Regions from separate parts of the Paenarthrobacter sp. TE3676 genome, predicted to be linked through region 1. Evidence: riboswitches for the same ligand, from Rfam matches in the RefSeq annotation. Region 1 holds a riboswitch; each other region holds the start of a gene.
What was found. Region 1 has a riboswitch for S-adenosylmethionine ahead of metX (homoserine O-acetyltransferase MetX). Riboswitches for the same ligand answer to the same signal wherever they lie in the genome.
Positions count from the first base shown of each region.

Region 2: linked by a shared signal. The riboswitch ahead of ACZ881_RS14330 (hypothetical protein) and the one ahead of metX (homoserine O-acetyltransferase MetX) in region 1 are both predicted to bind S-adenosylmethionine.
Region 3: linked by a shared signal. The riboswitch ahead of ACZ881_RS15990 (DUF1737 domain-containing protein) and the one ahead of metX (homoserine O-acetyltransferase MetX) in region 1 are both predicted to bind S-adenosylmethionine.

Region 1 covers NZ_JBWBQU010000008.1:175,395-179,975, forward strand. Annotated here, with positions in the region: gene ACZ881_RS18930 (winged helix DNA-binding domain-containing protein) at 1-1,111, shown strand, start outside; gene ACZ881_RS18935 (hypothetical protein) at 1,174-1,623, shown strand; gene metX (homoserine O-acetyltransferase MetX) at 1,626-2,747, opposite strand; SAM riboswitch class IV at 2,763-2,879, opposite strand; gene ACZ881_RS18945 (bifunctional o-acetylhomoserine/o-acetylserine sulfhydrylase) at 3,042-4,382, opposite strand.
Region 2 covers NZ_JBWBQU010000005.1:332,350-336,930, forward strand. Annotated here, with positions in the region: gene ACZ881_RS14320 (helix-turn-helix domain-containing protein) at 1-478, opposite strand, end outside; gene ACZ881_RS14325 (sodium:solute symporter family protein) at 746-2,263, shown strand; SAM riboswitch class IV at 2,568-2,687, shown strand; gene ACZ881_RS14330 (hypothetical protein) at 2,704-3,015, shown strand; gene ACZ881_RS14335 (hypothetical protein) at 3,012-3,203, opposite strand; gene ACZ881_RS14340 (VIT1/CCC1 transporter family protein) at 3,459-4,581, shown strand, end outside.
Region 3 covers NZ_JBWBQU010000006.1:270,188-274,768, reverse strand. Annotated here, with positions in the region: gene ACZ881_RS16010 (glutamate--cysteine ligase 2) at 1-277, shown strand, start outside; gene ACZ881_RS16005 (hypothetical protein) at 264-884, opposite strand; gene ACZ881_RS16000 (O-succinylhomoserine sulfhydrylase) at 895-2,103, opposite strand; gene ACZ881_RS15995 (rhodanese-like domain-containing protein) at 2,104-2,514, opposite strand; gene ACZ881_RS15990 (DUF1737 domain-containing protein) at 2,511-2,777, opposite strand; SAM riboswitch class IV at 2,791-2,902, opposite strand; gene ACZ881_RS15985 (SulP family inorganic anion transporter) at 2,986-4,581, opposite strand, start outside.

The DNA of each region.
Region 1 (4,581 bases):
GCGGGCTCCCTACGCCGGAAGTCCCGGGGACGTGGTCCGCAACCTTCTGGCCGTCCAATCGCAAGAGTTCCCCTATGCGAGGTGGACTCTCGCACAGAGAAGCTCCACCAGCGCTTCATCGATGGTCACTGCCTTAAGCGTTGAGCAGGCGGTAGCCGACGGAACCATCCTGCGGACGCATATTCTCCGGCCCACGTGGCATTTCGTGCATCGGGACGATCTTGGCTGGTTGATGGCGTTGTCCGCAGATCGCCTCCACCAAGGCAACAAAGGCATGTACCGACAAACAGGAATCGATGACGACTCTGCTGCCAAGAGCGGCCGAATCCTCGCCGCCGCTGTGGCCGATGGAGCCCACAAGACGCGCGAGGAACTGGCCGATGTCCTGGGACAGTCCGGTTTTCCCAGCAAGGGCCTGGGCTTCATCTACCACCTCATGCACGCGGAAATCAGCGGTGTCCTGGTCAGCGGCACACCCGTCCGTTCCGCAGGCGGCGCCCTGAAACAAACGTATGCCCTGTTCGACGAACGGGTACCCGGTTCGGCTCTTACGCCTCTGACCGCCGAAGGCCGCGAACAGGCTCTTGGACGGTTGGCACTCCGATACTTCACCAGCCGGGGACCCGCCACGGTCAAGGACTGTGCGGCGTGGTCCGGGTTGACCATGAAAGACGTAAAGCGGGGAATCGAGGTGGCGGGTGCCATGTCCCCCGGGAGTTTGGGGGCGGCGCAGTGTGATGGTTTCGACTTTTATCTGGCTCCCGAGGAAGTGGACGCTCTCGCGGGTGGTGGCGATCCTTCGCCCGCCGAGGATCCCGGGCTTCCCCGCGTCGACCTCATCCAGTGCTACGACGAATACGTGATGGGCTACTCACAGTCCCGGCACTTCCTTGGTGGCACGGCGCCCATCTTCCCCGAGGACAACGGACCCATGCACGTGGTTCTGCTGGACGGCAGGTTGGCCGGATGGTGGCGGCATGGCTTCTCCGGCAGAACCTGCGAAGTGGACGTCCGAATGAACCGGCCCACCACCGCAAAAGAGCAGGAGGCCCTGCAGTCGGAGGTGGATCGCTACGGCCGGTTCCTGGGCATGCAGACCGAGCTGGTCTGAAGCAGCCGCAGTGGTTTTGCTGGTCAGGACTAAGCTGGGATGAGACCTAGGAGGCCTGCACTGTGAACAATCTGATCTTCTGGATCATCGTCTGCTCTTGGCTGATTCCGCTCGGGATCCGCATGTACAACCGCTCCCGGGCGCGTCGGATCCAGGACAATAACTTCCGCGACCCCCGCTACCCACAGCAGAATCTGCCCGGACCAGGGTATCCACCACAGAATTACCCGCAGCAGAATTATCCAGGTCAGGGATACCCGACGCAGGGTTACCCAGGTCAGAATTACCCCGGGTACCCTTCCGAGCCGACCGTCCTCCGCCCCGCGGATTCGACACCGCAGGCCGGGCCGCCGTCGAACCCTTCATCCCCCGCACCGTTCCCCTCAGCTGGCGCTTCGGAGCCGCAGGGATTCCGCGCTCGCAAGCTGGCGGAGCTGGACACGAAGTTCAGCAACGGCGAGATCGCCATGGAGGATTACATGAAGCAGCGCGGCGAAATCATGAACGGCTAGGGCTAGGCGAAGAATGATTCCCGGAGTTGTGCCGAGAGCTGGCCGATCTCAGTGAGGAAGCCGTCGTGACCAATCGGAGCCTCAATGAGGTGGACCGGCACATCCCCAGGTAGCGCCGCGGCAAGTTCCCGCGACTGTGCAGGGAAGTAGAGCCTGTCGCTGTCCACCGCCGCCACGAAGAACTCAGCCGTAGCGCGCGACAACGCCTGTTCCAGCGGGCCGCGGCCCCTGGTGACGTCGTGGGACATCAGGGCTTCGGTGATGGCGATGTAGCTGTTGGCATCGAAACGGCGGACCAGCTTGGTTCCCTGGTGGTCCAAATAGCTTTCCACCTGGTAGCGGCCACGCTCCCCCAACACCGCGGCAGCGAGTGGTGTCTCCTGGTGCTGTGCTTCCCTGCCGAAGCGGAAATCCAACTCCAAGGCTGAGCGGTAAGTGATGTGGGCGATGCGTCGGGCCAGTGCCAAACCATGTTCGGGTGCAGTGCCGCCGTAATAATCACCGTTTTTGAAGTTCGGGTCCTGCCTGATGGCCAAGGTTTGGGCTTGGGCAAAGGCAATCTGCTCGGCCGTACTGTAGGCGCCCACCGAAATTACGGCGCAGCGTTTGACCCTGTGAGGGAACGTCACAGCCCATTCAAGGGCCCTGGCGCCGCCCATGGAACCGCCCAACACGGCGTGCCAGGCATCGATTCCCAAGGCATCGGCGAGGCGCGCCTCAGCCTCCGTGCTGTCGCGCAGCGTGACCAACGGGAAACGTGAGCCCCAAGGACGTCCGTCCGGTGCTTCTGACGATGGGCCGGTGCTGCCATAACAACCGCCCACGATGTTGATGGAAATGACGAAAAACTTGTTGGTGTCGATGGTGGCACCCGGGCCAACGAGTTGCTCCCACCAACCTTGCTCGTCGGTGGCTCCACGGGCTACGTGAGTGCTGCCCGTGAGCGCATGCTGGATGAGGACGGCATTGGAGGCCTCGGCATTCAGCTGCCCCCAGGTCTCATAAGCGAGGACGACATCGGGGAGGAATCCGCCGGCCTCAAGTTCCAACGGCCCGATGCCGGCGTACTTGACGGTTCCGTCTTCTTCTCCGGATTTGGGAAGGGCTGTAGCAGTAATGGTCATTCCTTTGACACCTTAACCTCGCGCTTGCCCGTCGCCTTGCGTGCGAACAGGCCAGGTCTTCACCCGGGGCACCCCACCGCGTAGGAGGGTTGCCGGCCAGCAAGCCGGGGCTGTGTGCTGGCACTCATGACCTAATACCAAGAGTCTAGGAAATGCAGGGTGGTTCTGGCGAAGAATGTGACAACAGTGTGACGGTTTGGGGCGTCTTCGTTCACGAACGAGCACCCGGAACTGCCGCCCGGCGAATAATCGTCGACGCGGGCGGCAGCCGGGCTGAGACTCAAAGCCGCGGCGTTAGGCGCCCTTGGCGGCCCGGAAGCCCGCTTCGAGGTCGGCGATGATGTCATCAACGTGCTCAATGCCCACGGACAAGCGCACGAGGCCGGGGTTAACGCCGGCAGCGACCTGCTGTTCCACCGTCAATTGGCTGTGTGTAGTCGACGCCGGGTGGATGACCAGCGAGCGGACATCACCGATGTTGGCAACGTGCGAGTGCAACTCCAGGCCGTCCACGAAGCGCTTGCCGGCTTCGACGCCGCCCTTGACGTTGAAGGCAACGATGGCGCCCGTGCCCTTGGGTCCGTACTTCCGGCCGCGGTCGTACCACGGGCTGGACGGCAGGCCCGCATAGGCGACCGATTCGACGTCGTCGTGGTTTTCAAGCCATTCGGCCACCTTGGTGGCGTTGGCAACATGGCGTTCCACGCGCAGGCTCAAGGTCTCCAGTCCCTGGGCAATGAGGAAGGCGTTGAACGGGGACACGGCAGAGCCGAGATCGCGAAGCAACTGGACTCGGGCCTTGAGGATGTAGGAGAGGTTCGCGCCCAGTGCACCGTCCTTGCCGAGGTCCCGGGCGTAGACCAGACCGTTGTAGCTGGGGTCCGGGGTATTGAAACCAGGGAAGCGCTCCGGGTCCTTGCCGAAGTCGAAGTTGCCGGAGTCCACAATCACACCGGCGATTGCCGAGCCGTGACCACCCAGGTACTTGGTCGCGGAATGGACCACGATGTCCGCTCCCCACTCGATGGGCCGGATCAGGTAAGGCGTGGACAGGGTGTTGTCCACAATGAGGGGAACGCCGGCCGCGTGTGCGGTGCGGGCGATGCCCTCGATGTCCAGGACATCCTGGCGCGGGTTGGAGACGACCTCGCCGAAGAACAACTTGGTGTTCGGCCGGACGGCGTCACGCCACTGGTCCAGATTGTCAGGGTCCTCGACGAACGTGACCGAAATGCCGAACTTCTTCAGCGTGTGCGCCAGCAGGTTGTACGTGCCGCCGTACAGGCTGGGGCTCGCTACGATGTGGTCGCCCGCCTCGGCGATATTCAGGATGGCGAACGTCTCCGCAGCCTGTCCGGAGCTGAGCAAGAGGGCACCGAGGCCACCCTCAAGGCTCGCAACCCGCTGCTCCACTGCATCCTGCGTCGGGTTGCCGATTCGGGTGTAAATGGGAGCGAGCTCGGCCAGGGCAAAGCGATTGGCGGCGCTCTCGGCACTGGGGAACACGAAGGACGTGGTCTGGTAGATCGGAAGCGAGCGCGCCCCTGTGGCGGCGTCGGGCTCCTGGCCGGCGTGGATCTGGCGGGTTTCGAAAGACCATCCTTGGGACATGGAGTTCTCCTGTTCGTGACGCATGGGTTTGGCAGGCAGGGTGAAGCGGTGTGAGCTGGGGCCAGTCTAGGAACTGTCCGGAGGCGAAGACAGCTTTGTGACGCCTGTGGAATCTTTCGGTCTTCCCGCGTCCCTCCATGACGCCCCTTACCACCGGTTATACACATCCCACCTTAGTTAGGCTTGACTTAGCTGAGACCCCGATCACAAAGTGCCAAGATGA
Region 2 (4,581 bases), on a different contig from region 1:
TGTCCCCCTCTTCGAGGTCGTACTCCTCATTGGTCAGGATGAGCTTGATCCGGCCCTTGACCACATGCAGGACGTCCACGTCGCAGTCCACGGCATAAAGCTCGTTTTCACCGCGGCCACGCGGCTCGATGGTTGCCTGCAGGATCTGGAGCCGACGTTCGGAGCGGGCGGTCAACAAACGCTCCACGATGCCCTGGCCACCCAAGGAGATGCGGGGGCCGTCGTCGCGCTTGGTCAGGTGTGTCTCCGGAGCTGCGAACAGGTCCCCCACGGATACGGACAGCACTTGGCAAAGAGTGACCAGCGAGGCGACCGACGGCGATGTCAGGTCCCGCTCCACACGGCTGAGGAAGCCTTTGGTCAGGCCGGTAGCATCCGCCACTTGCTCGATGGTGAGCCGCTGCGCTTGCCGGGCTGCGCGGATTCTGGAACCGATGGCAACGGGAACATTGCTCGGTTCAACGGGTAGAGCCTTCATTCACGAACCTTTCAGGCCTGTCATGTGGCCCTGTCATTGGAGCAATAGTAGCCGGGAGACAGGACAAGAGCGCCAGAATACGCGAAAGCATGACCAAAGGATCTTGACTGTTACTCCCATCACAACATATCCTCATAGGCAACAAGTGTTGTCTGTGAGGCACACAACACATCCCCCAATCTCCAATCGTCAGCACAGAGACTTCGACGCTTCGCAGGAGTATCGTCGAAAACCCCAACCTCCGTGCATCAGCTCCAAGGACCGTTCATGGAATCTTCGGCTATAAACATCGCAATCGTGGTGGTGTACCTGCTCGCCATGCTGGCATTCGGCTGGTGGGGCAAGTCCCGCACCAAGAACAACAGCGACTTCCTGGTGGCCGGCCGCCGCCTGGGACCCTTCCTTTACACCGGCACCATGGCCGCAGTGGTCCTCGGTGGCGCATCCACCGTGGGCGGCGTCGGCCTCGGTTACAAGTTCGGTATCTCCGGCATGTGGCTGGTTGTGGCCATCGGTTCAGGCGTGCTACTGCTCAGCCTGCTCTTCGCCGGAACCATCCAAAAGCTCAAGATCTACACGGTCTCGCAGATGCTGACCCTCCGCTATGGCAGCACGGCCACCCAGACCTCGGGCATAGTCATGTTGGCCTATACGCTGATGCTGTGTGCCACGTCCACCGGCGCCTACGCCACCATCTTCGTGGTCCTCTTCGGCTGGGAGCGTTGGCTCGCCATCGCCATCGGCGGCGCAATCGTGCTGGTCTACTCCACCATTGGCGGCATGTGGTCCATCACCTTGGCCGACCAGGTCCAGTTCGTCATCAAGACCGTGGGAATCTTCTTCCTCATGCTCCCCTTCGCCCTGAACGCCGCAGGTGGCCTCGATGGCATCCGAGCCCGCGTCGATGAGAGCTTCTTCGACATCGGCGGCATCGGCCTCCAGACGATCATCACCTACTTCGTCGTGTACACACTGGGCCTCCTGATCGGCCAGGACATCTGGCAGCGCGTGTTCACCGCCAAGAACCCCACAGTTGCCCGCTGGGGCGGCGCTACCGCCGGCGTCTACTGCATCCTCTACGGCTTCGCAGGTGCCCTGATCGGCATGGCCGCCAGCGTTGCCCTCTCCGGCATCGAAATCGCTGCCAAGGACGACGTCTACGCAGAGGTCGCTACCCGGCTCCTGCCCATCGGCATCGGCGGCTTGGTGCTTGCCGCAGCTGTGGCCGCCATGATGTCCACGGCGTCAGGCGCACTGATTGCTGCTGCAACCGTTGCCCGCGCCGACGTAATGCCTTTCGTTGCCAGCTGGTTTGGCAAGAAGGTGGACACCTCCGACTCCGATAACCCTGAGCACGACGTCAAGGCCAACCGTTACTGGGTACTCGGCCTGGGGATCGTCGCAATCATCATCGCCATCTCCACCAAGGATGTGGTGGCCGCACTGACCATTGCCTACGACATCCTGGTTGGCGGCCTCCTCGTGGCCATCATTGGCGGCTTGGTGTGGAAGCGTGGAACGGGCATCGCCGCAGCATGGTCCATGGCGGCCGGTTCAGTGGTAACCCTCGGAACCATGATCATCCTTGAGATCAACGCCGAAGTTCCCCTCGATGGCATCTACGCCAACGAGCCCATCTACTTCGGTTTGATCGCCTCGGCTTTGGTGTACGTAGTGATCTCGCTTGCCAGCAAGCCCACGGATCCGGCAGTCATGAAGGCCTGGACGGATCGCGTTGCCGGTACCCGCGTGGCCGAAGAAGAGCTCACCACCCCCGCTTCCTAGGCGGGCACAAAGAACTAGGCAAGGTTCAGGAAACAAGTAAAGTTCGACGGCGGCGCCTCCCCTTTTTGGGGCGGCGCCGCCGTTGCGCTATGTCCGGGAACCACCCGCTGGAAGGCCCGCTCTACACGCCAAAACCACCCCAAAGAGCGCAAAGCAGGCCCCACAACACACCAAGGCCCACAACACGCGCCCACCCCTTGGAAGGCCCGCTCTGCACGCCAAACCCACCCATAGTGAGCAGAGCAGGCCCATCAACACACCCCACAGCGGGTGGCCGAACACCAATGCGGTAGGGTGGTCCCAGCTTCAAGAGATGTGGTGCCAAGCTCCGACTGGCCACACACCAACCCCATGTTCACGGGTGGTTCGGATGAGGAAGCGGCCCGTCCCGGACCAGAGACAACCGAGCGGGCAAGAGCACTCCCCCAAGGAGCAGTCCCTTGCCGTACCAAGGCGATACCACCCCGGTAAACACCACAGCACCCAGTACCCCGGCCGGAACGGCCACCCCCACGGTCGCGGTGATCCCCGCCGTCGACCTCTTCCTGGGCACGGTGACCATCACTGCCAATGCTGGAACCGAGCAGTTCAGACATGACCAACCGCAACTCATCGCGCAGGCGTTGGCCCAAGCCGTCCGGCCAACGCACTGGTGTGAGTCGTCCAAGACACTAACGGTGACTGTTGCGGCCGTCGGAAAACGGGCGGGCGTCAAACGTCACTTCACACTAGGGCACGGGAAACAGACCTAAGCTTCCTCGTCTTCCTCGCGGAACTCTTCGGTTTCGTCTATGGGGACAACGCGTTCGTCGTCCTCGGGGGCGTCCACTTCCTCTACCCAGGGTTCGTCCACTTCCTGGTCTTCGGCGTAGTCGTAGGCCGGGTCGGACTCAATGGTTGTCCGTTCCGGGTAGTTGGCGTGTGATTCGGTGGTGTTCATGGTGCAACCTCCGTCTCGTGGGCCTGTTCTGGTGGGCGGTTCAGCCCGTTGACCCGAATGCAGGAATCCAGTGGCGGAAGGGCCCCGCCCCTGTCCTTCCATCTGAGCACCGGCACAGTCGAGGGTCAAGGAAATTACGGTGCACCGAACATTCCAGTTAAGGAATACCAGCCAAAAATCCGCGCGGATAAGCGGTAGTGTGGGGCGTGCAATGGGGCCGCAACTACCCCACCAAGCACAGGAGACAAAGTGCAGATGCACCAGGAATCCCACAGTTCGTCGAGCTCCGCTCCGGACCCCACCCCCGAACCGGCAACCGCCGAAAACGCCGGCACGCAACCCGCGCCGCCCTCGCACGCTGACATCCGCCGGTGGCGGCAGTACCTGGCCGATGAGCGTGCCGAGGCCGCCGTCTACCGCGAACTGGCCCAGCGACGTGACGGCGAAGAACGCCAAATCCTGCTCGCCCTGGCCGAAGCCGAAGGCAGGCACGAAGCCCACTGGCTCAAGCTCCTTGGCGAGCATGCCGGTATGCCCAAGGCAGCTTCCACCCGCAGCCAGTTCCTGGGCTTCCTGGCCCGCAACTTCGGTTCAGTGTTCGTCCTCGCTCTGGCACAGCGCGCCGAAGGCCGTTCCCCGTACGGCACCGAACCTGCCGCGACGCCTGCCATGGTGGCCGATGAACAAATCCACGAAGAAGTAGTCCGCGGCTTGGCCACACGCGGACGCAACCGGCTCTCCGGAACCTTCCGCGCGGCCGTTTTCGGCGCCAACGACGGTTTGGTCAGCAACCTTTCCCTGGTCATGGGCATGGCCGCAACCGGCGTGCCCAGCCCCGTGGTGCTCATGAGTGGCGTCGCGGGTCTCCTTGCCGGGGCCCTCTCCATGGGTGCGGGCGAATACGTCTCGGTCCGCTCGCAGCGGGAGCTCCTTAACGCGACCCTTCCCACGCAGGCCACTCTGACCGCGGCACCGTCATTGGACATCGAGCACAACGAGCTGGTCCTGGTGTACTTGGCCCGTGGCATGACGCGTGAAGCCGCGGAGCATCGTGCTGCCGAGCGCATGGGATTGTTCAGCTGCGACTGCGATCCCAGCCTTTCCTTGCAGCCGGAGAAGCCACCCACTGACGATCATGAATCCGTCGGTTCGGCGTGGGGTGCAGCGATGTCCAGCTTCTGCTTCTTCGCTTCGGGCGCCATTGTGCCCATCCTGCCGTTCATTTTCGGCATGACGGGCATCGCCGCCTTGCTGGTGGCCGGCGTTCTGGTGGGTATCGCGCTCCTGGCTACCGGCGCCGTCGTCGGCTTGTTGTCCGGAACCTCGCCGCTGAGCCGCGGGCTCCGCCAGCTTGCCATCGGCCTGGGTGCGGCGGCGG
Region 3 (4,581 bases), on a different contig from region 1:
CCTGAGCCCGGTCCTGGACGACCAAAACGAGTTGGAACTCGTCAAAGCCGGGATTTCGGACTTACTGGCGCGGGGCAATGGTGCCCACGAACAACTGGAAGCCGCCGAACGCTACAACAAGAGGCAGCGCGACGGGCAAACCCAGACGGGAAGTCCGCCTACCAACGAAGCCCTGGCCGCCGTCGTCGCGCATGCTGCGAAGGTGACGGTGCGCGGCGCTGCCGCCGATGCCCATAAGGAACCCTCGCCCATGCTGACCAGGGTCAGGCGGCCCTAGGCTTGTCGGCTGCCGGCTCTTCCCAGGCCATCAGGTAGGCTCCGACGGTCCCCTCCACGAGGTAGAAAAAGAGCGGTGGGATGTCCTTCTTGGCCATAAGGACGGCTCCGTAGATGGGTGCGGCGGCCGCAGCCGTGACCCCGATCCACCGTTTGGCAGGTAAAGAAAGAAGGCTCCCGCCGAGCGCAGCCAACGCCACAACATGCAGCCCGGAATACGCCAGGAACGGAGCGCTGGAACCGCGGCGGTAGGCGAATCCTTCAATGTCGGAAGCCCGCCGGGCAACGCTGGAGACGAAGAACGGTGCACCGGCCAGCAGCGCGGCCGCAGCGGCGTAGGCCCACTTCTTCGCCCTCGTGCGCGGAGCTCCCAGGGCTGGAATGGCACGGGCGAACGCCGCGAATCCTACTGGCACTGCGACGGTCCCGGCCGCGGTAATGTGCTGACCTGTGATCCAGCCGCGCTGGCCGGCTTGCAGCATGCGGAGGCGTTCGGCGTCATCGGGCGTGATGTAGACACGTGAGACCGGCGAAATCCCGACGAACCACACCGCCGTGCCGGCAACGATCACGGATCCGGCACGGCGATAGGGATGGTTCCCGCTCATGGCAGCAAGGTTAGACCTGTTTGAGTGCCTTCTCCAGATCCAGGATGAGGTCGTCCACGTCTTCAAGCCCGACAGACAGGCGAACCACACCATCGGAGAGCCCGATGGCCGCACGGCCCTCAGGCCCCATGGCCCGGTGGGTGGTGGTTGCCGGGTGCGTGATGAGGGACTTGGAATCGCCAAGGTTGTTGGAGATATCGATGACACGGAGGCCATCGAGCAAGGCAAACGCAGCGTCTTTGGCTGTACGCCCGGCCGAAGGAAGCAGCTCGAACGTCAGCACAGTACCGCCGGCCTTCATCTGCTTCGCAGCGAGCTCGTACTGAGGGTGGGACTTCAACAGCGGGTACTTGACCCAGCTGATGGCGGGTTGCTGCTCGAGCCACTCTGCGATCTTCAGAGCAGAAGCGGAGCTGTGATTCACTCGCAGTCCGATAGTCTCCAAGCCCTTGGTCAGCACCCAGGCATTGAACGCCGAAAGCGACGGGCCAGTGTGCCGCATGAGCTGCTTGACCGGACCATCGATGAATTCCTTGGTGCCCAGGATCGCGCCGCCAAGGACTCGTCCCTGGCCGTCGATGTGCTTGGTCCCGGAGTACACGATCACGTCTGCACCCAGCTCACCACAGCGCTGCAGCAGGGGAGTGGCAAAGACATTGTCGACGACGACAGTCGCCCCGGCGGCATGGGCCAGTTCGCTGACGGCAGCGATGTCGACGATCTCCTGCATGGGGTTGGACGGTGACTCGAAGAACACCGCGGTGGTGGGCTCGGACAGGGCTTCGCGCCACTGCTCAAGGTCGGGTCCGTCAACAAAGACCGTCTCCACGCCCCACCGGGGAAGGATCTCGTTGAGGATCACGAAGCAGGAGCCGAACAGCGAGCGGGCAGCAACCACACGGTCACCGGCAGCCAGCAAGGCACCCAGGGCGGTGAAGACTGCAGACATGCCGGACGCCGTCGCGAAGCACGCCTCGGTTCCTTCGAGCAGCCGCAGCCGCTCCTGGAACGTGGCCACGGACGGGTTGCCGTAACGGGAGTAGACGAATCGTTCGTCCTCGCCGGTGAAGGCACGTTCGGCGGCGGCAGCGGATTCGTAAACGAAGCCTGAGTTCAGGAAAACGGGTTCGGACGTTTCCTGGAAGTTGGTGCGGTCAAGGCCACCGCGGACGGCCTGGGTGTCAGGGCTCCAGCCGGCGGCGTCGGGATTAAAAGTCACTTACTCGGTCCCCAGATTCGTCGGCAGGCCACGGTTCTTCCAACCGTTGACGGTGCGCTCACCGTAGCGGTCCGGTTCGCCTTCGAAGCCCTCCAGGACGTTGTAGGCAGTGAAGCCGGCCTGGGTTGCGGCGATGGCCGCCGAGATGGAGCGTTGCCCGGAACGGCATAGGAAGACGAGCTCAACGCCGTCGTCTTCGGGAGCCTGTTGCTGAAGGTCTTCAATAAAGCGGGAGTTCGGAATTCCGCCGGCCAAGTTCCACTGGATGAACAGGGGGTCGTTCTCGGTAGCTTTGGTGTCGGGGATTCCAATGTGGGCCCATTCGCCCTCGGTCCGGACGTCAACCAGGATGGCGCCTTCTTGGAGTTTGGCCCACGCGTCGTGCGGGGTCAGGTCACCTGCGTAGCTCATGCGTGGCCCTCGAAAGCTTCTTCGTCGTCGTAGTTCTCCAACTGGTCAACGGCATTGGCCACTGCGGCATCCGCTGTGGCGATCGCGGTCGGCAGGACAACGGCTTGGGCAACGATGACGTCCGTGCCGTTGAATGTTGCTGCCGGGCTCCCGTGGAGGACATAACCTTCGGCGAGGGCATTGTGGATGCGCTCGCAGAAGTCGCGGGTGTCCGGGCCTGTCACCAGGCGGTAGGAGAGTTTTTCTTCAGTGGGTTCAGGCATAGCTGGTGCTCCTCAGTCACGCTTGCAGTACGAATTGTCGATACGCCGAGTAGTCACCTGAGGCACCCCGCCGGAGAGAGGGTTGCCGACCAGCAAGTCAGGGCTTTGCGCTGGTACTCATTACTCAAGAAAAACGTAACATCCACGGGCATCCGGCCGCACTTGCGAGTGGTGGGGCGGCCGTCATGTTGCGTAATCGGCGGCCGTTTCACTCTTCGTCCCTGAGCGTGCGGACGGCGGCGCCGACTGTAGGAAAGAAGTGGTCCGGCGTGAAACGTGCTGCCGTTCCGAGGCGGATCAGCTTGTCCTTCACAGGTCCTTTGAGTTCGGCGAACACCAGATCCACGCCGTGACGGGCCAACCATTCATCCAGCGTGACGAGATCGTCCAAGGCCGTGGTGTCGATGCCTGTGATGGGTTCCGCCGCCAGGATGACGTGGGAGATATTATCCGAAGCTTCGTCCAGTTGTTCCCGGACAAAGCTTGCAAGAACCTGCCCGTTGCCGAAGAACAGCGGTGCATCGAAACGGAGGATCAGGAGCCCGGGGATGCGTGCGCCGTTGGGGTGTCGTTCAAGATCGTGGTACCCAGGGAGCCCTTCTTCGGCACCGAGTTCTGTTCGGTATGGATCCCAGGCCCGCCGCACGAAGTCCAAGAGTGCCAAGGCTATGGCCACCACAATTCCTTGGAGCACACCCACCGTAAGGACGCCCAGGAACGCAGCCAACATCACTACGGATTCGCTCCGGCTCAGCTTCAACAGGCGCCGGACGCCGGCCGGGTCCGCCAGGGCTATCGCTGCGGCAATCACGACGGCGGCCAAGGTGGCGGACGGCAGGTACTCGGTCACCCCTGGAGCCAGCAGCATGAAAGCAAGCACCAGCACCGAACCCACCACGCCGGTCATCTGGGACTTGGCACCAGCGTCCACAGCCACAGGGGTCCTCGATGTACTGCCGGAGATGGGGAATCCGCCCAGCAGGCCCGTGGCAGCATTGGCTGCCCCAAGTGCTGCCATTTCCCTGTTGCCGGAAACCTTCTTGCCTTCCTTGGCTGCCAATGTTTGGGACAGGACGCCGGTGTCCGCGAACGCCATGAGGGCGATCCCTGCCGCAGCGGGAAGCAGGGTGAGTGCGTCCGCCCAGCCAATGCCGCCGAGCGCGGGCATCGGGAGGCCCTGCGGCAGGACTCCGGTGACCTTGACGTCGTCGTTGAGGCTCCAAACGGCCGTTGCGACGCACGAGCCGACCACCGCCAGCAGCACACCCGGCACTTTCCACTTCAGCAGCCGGGGAATCCAGATCAGCGCCAGCGAACCCACGCCCAGCAGCAGTGCGGTGATGTTGACCTCGCCGCCCAGCACCCCGGTGGTGACCTTCGCAAGCTTTTGCCAGATGTCGCCGTCGGCCTCTATCCCAAGGAACGCCGGCAGCTGCGAGAATGCCACCAACAACGCGATTCCGTTCAGGTATCCGAGCCTGATGGGTTTGGAGAGCAGTCCTGTGATGGTCCCGAGTTTGAGGGCCGAACCGGCCAACATCAGTACCCCGATCAGCACTGCCAGGAGCCCTGCCAATGCCACCGACTTTTCGCTGCTACCCGCTGCCAGTGGCACGATTGCCGCGGCAATCATGGGGGCGAGGGAAGAATCGGGGCCGAGGACCAGGATGCGGGAAGGCCCCACGAACGCGTAAACCAGCAGCGGGACCACAGTGGCATAGAGACCGGTGACCGGTGGAAGGCCGGCCGCCTGCGCATAGGCCATACCGGCGGGTACCAGCAGGGCGAAGAGGGCAGCACCTGC